2 regions of the Streptomyces sp. NPDC005496 genome follow, and region 2 is predicted to be linked to the other one. Evidence: riboswitches for the same ligand, from Rfam matches in the RefSeq annotation. Region 2 holds a riboswitch; the other holds the start of a gene.
The links. Region 2 has a riboswitch for glycine ahead of gcvP (aminomethyl-transferring glycine dehydrogenase). Riboswitches for the same ligand answer to the same signal wherever they lie in the genome.
Positions count from the first base shown of each region.

Region 1: another riboswitch for glycine. It lies ahead of gcvT (glycine cleavage system aminomethyltransferase GcvT); the one in region 2 lies ahead of gcvP (aminomethyl-transferring glycine dehydrogenase).

Region 1 is NZ_JBIAJQ010000003.1:72,646-76,852, reverse strand. It holds gene glyA (serine hydroxymethyltransferase) at 1-1,028, opposite strand, end outside; gene gcvH (glycine cleavage system protein GcvH) at 1,042-1,419, opposite strand; gene gcvT (glycine cleavage system aminomethyltransferase GcvT) at 1,555-2,673, opposite strand; glycine riboswitch at 2,821-2,918, opposite strand; gene ACFYQQ_RS09025 (AAA family ATPase) at 3,117-3,782, shown strand; gene ACFYQQ_RS09020 (enhanced serine sensitivity protein SseB) at 3,849-4,207, shown strand, end outside.
Region 2 is NZ_JBIAJQ010000017.1:93,901-98,107, reverse strand. It holds gene ACFYQQ_RS37805 (MerR family transcriptional regulator) at 1-89, shown strand, start outside; gene ACFYQQ_RS37800 (DNA polymerase IV) at 177-1,700, shown strand; gene ACFYQQ_RS37795 (PRC-barrel domain-containing protein) at 1,616-1,993, opposite strand; glycine riboswitch at 2,110-2,205, shown strand; gene gcvP (aminomethyl-transferring glycine dehydrogenase) at 2,387-4,207, shown strand, end outside.

The DNA of each region.
Region 1 (4,207 bases), on a different contig from region 2:
ACCTCGTGGAGGCGGTCCTCGGCCTGCTGCCCGTCCAGCTCGCTCTCGCGCAGGTCGACCAGGACGAGGTGCACGTCCGTGCCACCGGACAGGACGTCGACGCCGACGGCCTTGACGTCGTCCTGGACCAGGCGCTCGGCCAGGATCCGGGCGCCGTCCAGCGTGCGCTGCTGGCGCTCCTTGAAGTCCTCCGTGGCGGCGACCTTGAAGGACACGGCCTTGGCGGCGATCACGTGCTCCAGCGGTCCGCCCTGCTGACCGGGGAAGACGGCGGAGTTGATCTTCTTCGCCAGCTCGGCCGTGGAGAGGATCACGCCGCCGCGCGGGCCGCCCAGCGTCTTGTGCGTGGTGGTCGTGACGACGTGGGCGTGCGGCACCGGGTTCGGGTGCAGGCCCGCCGCCACCAGGCCGGCGAAGTGCGCCATGTCGACCATCAGGTAGGCGCCGACCTCGTCCGCGATCCGGCGGAACGCGGCGAAGTCCAGCTGACGCGGGTACGCGGACCAGCCGGCCACGATCAGCTTCGGCTTCGACTCCTTGGCCAGCCGCTCGACCTCGGCCATGTCGACCTGACCGGTGGCGTCGTCGACGTGGTACGCGACCACGTTGTAGAGCTTGCCGGAGAAGTTGATCTTCATGCCGTGGGTCAGGTGCCCGCCGTGCGCGAGGTTCAGACCCATGATCGTGTCGCCGGGCTTGAGCAGCGCGAACATCGCGGCGGCGTTGGCCTGGGCACCGGAGTGCGGCTGGACGTTGGCGTGCTCGGCACCGAAGAGCGCCTTCACGCGGTCGATGGCGATCTGCTCGACCACGTCGACGTGCTCGCAGCCGCCGTAGTAGCGGCGGCCCGGGTAGCCCTCGGCGTACTTGTTGGTGAGGACCGAGCCCTGGGCCTCCATGACCGCGACCGGAGCGAAGTTCTCCGAGGCGATCATCTCCAGGGTGGCCTGCTGGCGGTGCAGCTCGGCGTCGACCGCGGCGGCGACGTCCGGGTCGAGTTCATGAAGGGGCGTGTTCAGAAGCGACATCAGTCGGGAGTCCTTAGCCTGCGGTGAATTCGGTGTACTCGTCCGCGGAGAGCAGGTCGTCCGGCTCGTCCGTGACGCGCACCTTGAACAGCCAGCCACCCTCGAAGGGGGCGGAGTTCACCAGGGACGGGTCGTCCACGACGTCCTGGTTGGTCTCGGTGATCTCGCCGGTGACCGGGGCGTAGAGGTCGCTGACCGACTTGGTCGACTCCAGCTCGCCGCAGGTCTCACCCGCGGTCACGGTGTCACCGACCTCCGGGAGCTGGACGAACACGACATCGCCGAGCGCGTTGGCCGCGTGCTCCGTGATGCCGACCGTCGAGACGCCGTTCTCGGCGCCCGACAGCCACTCGTGCTCCTTGCTGTAGCGCAGCTGCTGGGGGTTGCTCATGGCCTGGATTCTCCTGTACGCGGGGGACTGCTGATGCAGCGGGGACGTGGATGAGCTGGGCGGACGTGCCCGGGGGTGCCCGGCGCCGCGAGGGGCGCCGGGGCCGGGGTCACCGGGATCGCCTGGGGACCAGTGTCACTTCTGGCGCTTGTAGAACGGCAGCGCCACGACCTCGTACGGTTCGTGGCTGCCCCGGATGTCGACCCCCACACCGGCGGTGCCGGGGGCGGCGTGCGCGGCGTCGACGTACGCCATCGCGATCGGCTTGCCGAGCGTGGGGGAGGGGGCACCGGAGGTGACCTCGCCGATCACCTCGCCGCCGGCGACGACGGGGTACCCGGCGCGGGGCACGCGGCGGCCCTCGGCGACGAGCCCGACGAGCACGCGCGGCGGGTTGTCCGCGGCACGGGAGGCCGCCTCGGAGAGGGCCTCGCGGCCCACGAAGTCGCCCTCCTTCTCGAACTTCACGACCCGCCCGAGGCCGGCGTCGAAGGGGGTGAGCGACGTCGTCAGCTCGTGCCCGTACAGCGGCATGCCCGCCTCCAGGCGCAGCGTGTCGCGGCAGGACAGGCCGCAGGGGACGAGCCCGGCCGGGGCTCCCGCCTCGGTCAGCGCCTGCCACAGCTTCTCGGCGTCGGCCGGCGCCACGAACAGCTCGAAGCCGTCCTCGCCGGTGTAGCCGGTCCGCGCGATCAGCGCCGGGACGCCCGCGACGGTGCCCGGCAGACCCGCGTAGTACTTCAGGCCGTCGAGGTCGGCGTCGGTGAGCGACTTGAGGATCCCGGGCGACTCCGGGCCCTGCACCGCGATCAGCGCGTACGCGTCACGGTCGTCGCGCACCGCGGCGTCGAAACCGGCCACCCGCTCGGTCAGCGCGTCCAGCACCACCTGGGCGTTGGAGGCGTTCGCGACGACCATGTACTCCTGCTCCTGGAGCCGGTACACGATCAGGTCGTCGAGGATGCCGCCGTCCGCCCGGACGATCATGGTGTAGCGGGCGCGGCCGACACCGACCGAGGCGATGTTGCCGACGAGGGCGAAGTTCAGGAAGGCGGCGGCCTCGGGGCCGGTGACCGTGATCTCGCCCATGTGGGAGAGGTCGAAGAGACCGGCCTTCGTGCGGACCGCGAGGTGCTCGTCGCGCTCGGAGCCGTAGCGCAGGGGCATGTCCCAGCCGGCGAAGTCGGTCATCGTCGCGCCGAGAGAGCGATGCAGGGCATCGAGCGCGGTGTGACGGGGGGCGTTACTGCTCATCGGTGGGGCTCCCAAGGCATGACGGCGAGGTCGTTCCTCCCCATCTGTCATCGGAACCTGAGAGGTTCATCACGACCCGGCGAACCGGTGGTCCTGACTTGCACCTTGGGTGGAGCCACTGGTCAGCGGCCCGCTTTTCAGATGTGCCTCGCCCGCGCGGTATCGGGGCCTGAGAGATTCAAGGGAGGGACTTGCTCCTTCGGCGCCCGGGCGGATGTGCCCCGGGACTCTCCCGCGCGGATTCAAGCGGCCGGTATGCAGTTGGCGGGCACATCATTGCACGCATCCGTGAAACCCGGCAGGGGCGGCCCGTCCGGCGGCCGGCCGAGGACCTGTGACCGGTCTGTGGCAGGACGGGGACGGAAACGGGAGGCGCCCCGCATTACCTTCTCTTTACACTCGACGGGGATGGGACTCCGGATCCGAGGGGGAGGACGACCAGGGTGAACAGGACCACGGCGTACGCGACGAGTTCGGGCCTCGCACTGCCGGAACAGCCCGCGGCCCAGGCCCGGAAGGCGCGCGGGCGGTCCGGGACCGTCGTCCGCGACCTGCGCGAGCGCGCGGGACGCAGCCCGCACGGGCTGTCCTTCGGCCCGGCCGACCTGGTCGTGGTGACCGGACTCCCCGGCAGCGGCAAGTCGACGCTGATGCGCCGGGCCGTGAGCGGCGCCCGCGTCGACTCCCAGGACACCCGCGACCGCTGGGACACCCGCCTCTCCCGCTTCCTGCCGTACGCGCTCTACCGCCCCGTCGTCCGCGTCGCGCACTACGCCGGACTGCGCCGCGCGCTGCGCTCGGGAGCCGGCGTCGTCGTGCACGACTGCGGCACCCAGGCCTGGGTGCGCCGCTGGCTCGCCCGCGAGGCCCGGCGCCGCGGCGGCACCCTGCACCTGCTGCTCCTCGACGTCCCGCCGGACACCGCCCTGGACGGCCAGCGCGAGCGGGGCCGGGGGGTCTCGCGCTACGCCTTCCTGCGCCACCGCCGCGCCGCCGGCCGGCTGCTGCGCGCCGCCGAGAAGGGCGACCTGCCCGAGGGCTGCGGCTCGGCGGTCCTGATCGACCGGGCCGCGGCGGACGTGCTGCGCCGCATCGACTTCGGCGACTGACCCCCGTACGCGCCCACCGGCTAGGGTTTCCAGCCGGAACAGCGGTTCACAGCAGGCGGTAGACAGATGGACTTCCCGGCACAGGCGCACCCGCACCCCCATCCGCACGGCGGATGGCCAGGCAACGAACTGGAGGAGGTGCTCTCCGCATCCCTCGGAGTCCCCTCGGCGGGCGCCCGGATCGTCGAGGTGCTCGGCCGCAGCTTCCTGTGGATCCCGCTGCCGAACGGCGGCGGCCCGCACAGCGGCCCGCTCGACCTCCCCACGATGGAGATCGCGGGACAGGCGTACGTCCCGGTCTTCAGCTCGGAGGAGCAGTTCCGCCAGGTCGCCGGCGGGCACATGCCGTACACGATCGCGCCCGCCGTGGAGTTCGCGCGCGGCCTGCCCCCGCAGGTCGGCCTCGCCGTCAACCCCGACGGTGT
Region 2 (4,207 bases):
TGCACGGGGAGCGGGTCGACACCGGCGAGACCCTGATCGGGCAGAACCCCACCGACGAGCTGGCCCGGCGCCGCAACCGCGCCGTCTGACCTCGTGGCGCCCACGTCTCACGTGCGGCGTCGCGGGGGTCCGCGGCCGGCAGGGCATTGTCAGTGGCGTAGGGCAGCATCGGACATGTGAGAACCGCGCCCACGATCCTGCATCTCGACATGGACGCCTTCTTCGCCTCGGCGGAGCAGGCCGCCAAGCCGAGCCTGCGCGGCAAGGCCGTGGTGGTGGGCGGGCTCGGGGTGCGCGGTGTGGTCGCCACCGCCTCCTACGAGGCGCGGGTGTTCGGGGTGCACTCGGCGATGCCCATGGCGCAGGCCCGCCGACTGGCGCCGAACGCCGCCTACCTCGTACCGCGCTTCCAGCTCTACCGCGACGTCAGTGAGCAGGTCATGGGGCTGCTGCGGGAGCTGTCGCCGCTCGTGGAGCCGCTGAGCCTGGACGAGGCGTTCGTCGACCTGGAGGCCGCAGGGACCGCCTGGGACGAGACCTCGGCGCGGCTGGTGGGCGCGAAGCTGCGCGCCGACATCCGGGCCGTCACGGGACTGACCGGGTCGGTGGGGCTCGCCGCCTCCAAGATGATCGCCAAGATCGCCTCCGAGCAGGCCAAGCCCGACGGGCTGGTGCTGATCGAGCCGGGGACCGAGCGCGCCCTGCTCGGGCCGATGTCGGTGCGGACGCTGCCCGGCGTGGGGCCCGCGACCGGCGACCATCTGCGGCGCGCCGGGATCACCACGGTCGAGGAGATCGCCGAGGCGGGCGAGGACGAGCTGGTGCGGCTCGTGGGCAAAGCACACGGACACGCCCTGTACGCGATGGCCCTGGCGCACGACGACCGGCCCGTGGTCGCCGAGCGCGAGACCAAGTCGGTGTCGGTCGAGGACACCTACGAAGTCGACATCCACGACCGGGTGCGGGTGTCCACGGAGGTGCAGCGGCTCGCCGACCGGTGCGTGGTGCGGCTGCGGAAGGCCGGGCGCTCGGGCCGGACGGTGGTGCTCAAGGTGCGGCGGTACGACTTCTCCACCCTGACCCGGTCCGAGACGCTGCGCGGGCCCACGGACGACCCTTCGGTGGTGCGCGAGGCCGCCGCCCGGCTGCTGGACTCGGTGGACACGACCGGCGGGGTCCGGCTGCTGGGCGTCGGCGTCACCGGGCTGGCCGACTACACCCAGGAGGACCTGTTCGCGCAGGCCCAGGCCGCCGCGGGCGAGCTGCTGGCGCAGGAGCAGGCCGAGGAGGAGGGCGTGCCGGAGGCCGTCACGGAGGCGGAGGCGCCGGCCGAGCGGCGCTGGCCGTCGGGGCACGACGTGCGGCACGCCGAGTACGGGCACGGCTGGGTCCAGGGGAGCGGCCTCGGCCGGGTGACCGTGCGGTTGGAGACGCCGTACTCGGGGCCCGGGCGCGTGCGCACGTTCCGGACCGACGATCCCGCGCTGGAGCCGGCGGACCCGCTGCCCCTGGTCGCGCCGGTGCCGGGGGCCGGCGGTGCCGCGGAGGGCGCGGGGACGGCGAGCGGGACAGCGGCGGTGACGGATGCGAGGGAGAGCGCCGAGGAGCGGGGCGTTCAGGCCGGTCCGGCCTCTTCCGAGCCGGCGAGCCGGCCGAAGTCGCGGTCCGGCGGGGCGGGCGACGCGAGATCGAGCCCGTAGTGGTGGTAGAGCTGGAGTTCCTGCTCCGGGGAGAGGTGGCGGCCGACACCGAAATCGGGCGCGTCCTTGATGAGGGCGCGGTCGAAGGGCACCCGGAGGGTCCCCTCCACGACCTCACTGGGCTCCAGCGGGACGAACGCGTCCCGGCTGAACAGGCCCGTCCGTATGGCAGCCCACTCGGGCGCTCCGGTGGCGTCGTCGAGATACACCTCGTCGACCGTGCCGATCTTGGTGCCCTTGCGGTCGAACGCCTTGCGGCCGATCAGGTTGCGCGGATCGATGTCGGTCTGCACGGTCCCTCCTCTTGGTCGCAAAACTCATCCGTAAGCACTACGAAAGAGCACATTCAGGAAGGCGGCCACTCGAAAGCCCGTGCGTTGTCCTCGCTGGTAGGCTGGCAGACGGCTGCTGACCCCGTGCGGGAGAGTCCTCCGGCGAGATCCGGAGGCGCCGAAGGAGCAAATCCTCCCCGGAATCTCTCAGGCACACGTACCGCACGGACGAGGTCACTCTGGAAAGCAGGGCGGGCGTCGTCGGCTCCCGCCCTCACCGACGGTGAAAGCCGGTCCGTCCGCTGCTGGACGGCCCGGTGAAGCTCTCAGGTTGAGATGACAGAGGGGGAGGCCGTCGGGGTACCCGCGTCGTGGTACCCCCCGAAGGTCGTGTCAGACCAGGAGGCCTCCGCAATGACCGCCCATCGCATTCCGCTCTCCGAGCTCGAACAGGGCATCCCGTTCGAGCAGCGCCACATCGGGCCCGACCACGAGGCCCAAGCCAAGATGCTCGCGCAGGTCGGATACGGCTCGCTCGACGAGCTCACGGCCGCCGCGGTCCCGGACGTCATCAAGAACGCCGACGCGCTGGACCTCCCCGGCGCGCGCACCGAGGCCGAGGTCCTGGCCGAGCTGCGCTCCCTCGCGGACCGCAACCAGGTGCTCGACTCCATGATCGGCCTCGGGTACTACGGCACCTTCACGCCGCCGGTGATCCTGCGCAACGTGATGGAGAACCCGGCCTGGTACACCGCGTACACGCCGTACCAGCCGGAGATCTCGCAGGGCCGCCTCGAGGCGCTGCTCAACTTCCAGACCGTGGTCGCGGAGCTGACCGGCCTGCCGACGTCCGGCGCCTCGCTGCTGGACGAGGGCACCGCCGCCGCCGAGGCGATGGCGCTGTCCCGGCGGATGGGCAAGAACAAGAAGGGCCTCTTCCTGGTCGACGCGGACGCCCTGCCGCAGACGATCGCGGTCATCCAGACCCGCGCCGAGCCGACCGGCGTCGAGGTCGTGGTCGCCGACCTGAGCGAGGGCCTCCCGGCCGACGTAGCCGGCCGCGAGATCAACGGCGTGCTGATCCAGTACCCGGGCGCCTCCGGCGCCGTACGCGACATCAAGCCTGTCATCGAGCAGGCGCACGAGCTCGGCGCCGTCGTCACGGTCGCCGCCGACCTGCTCGCCCTGACGCTGCTCACCGCGCCCGGCGACCTCGGCGCCGACATCGCCGTCGGCACCACCCAGCGCTTCGGTGTGCCGATGGGCTTCGGCGGGCCGCACGCCGGTTACATGGCCGTCCGCGAGTCGTTTGCGCGCAGCCTGCCCGGCCGGCTCGTGGGCGTCTCCGTGGACGCGGACGGGCACAAGGCGTACCGCCTGGCCCTGCAGACCCGTGAGCAGCACATCCGCCGGGAGAAGGCCACCAGCAACATCTGCACCGCGCAGGTGCTGCTCGCCGTCATGGCCGGCATGTACGCCGTCTACCACGGACCCGAGGGCCTGCGGACGATCGCCCGGCGCACGCACCGCTACGCCACCATCCTCGCCGCGGGCCTGGAGGCCGGCGGCGTCGAGGTCGTCCACGGCTCGTACTTCGACACGCTGACCGCGCGGGTCCCCGGCCGGGCCGCCGCCGTCGTGGCCGCCGCCCGCGAGGGCGGGGTCAACCTGCACCTCGTCGACGCCGACCACGTGTCGCTCGCCTGCGACGAGACCACCGGGCGCAAGCAGCTCGGCGCCGTGTGGACCGCCTTCGGCGTCGAGGGCGACATCGAGGCGCTGGACGCCTCGGCCGCCGACACGCTGCCCGAGTCGCTGCTGCGCACCGACGACTACCTGGCGCACCCGGTCTTCCACCAGTACCGCTCCGAGACCGCGATGCTGCGCTACCTGCGCCGGCTCTCGGACCGGGACTACGCGCTCGACCGCGGCATGATCCCGCTGGGCTCCTGCACGATGAAGCTCAACGCGACCACCGAGATGGAGCCGGTCACCTGGCCCGAGTTCGGGCAGATGCACCCCTTCGCGCCCGCCGAGCAGGCGCAGGGCTACCTGACGCTCATCCACGAGCTGGAGGAGCGGCTCGCCGAGGTCACGGGCTACGACAACGTGTCGTTGCAGCCCAACGCCGGTTCGCAGGGCGAGCTGGCGGGTCTGCTCGCGGTACGCGGATACCACCGGGCCAACGGCGACGAGCAGCGCACCGTCTGCCTCATCCCGTCCTCCGCCCACGGC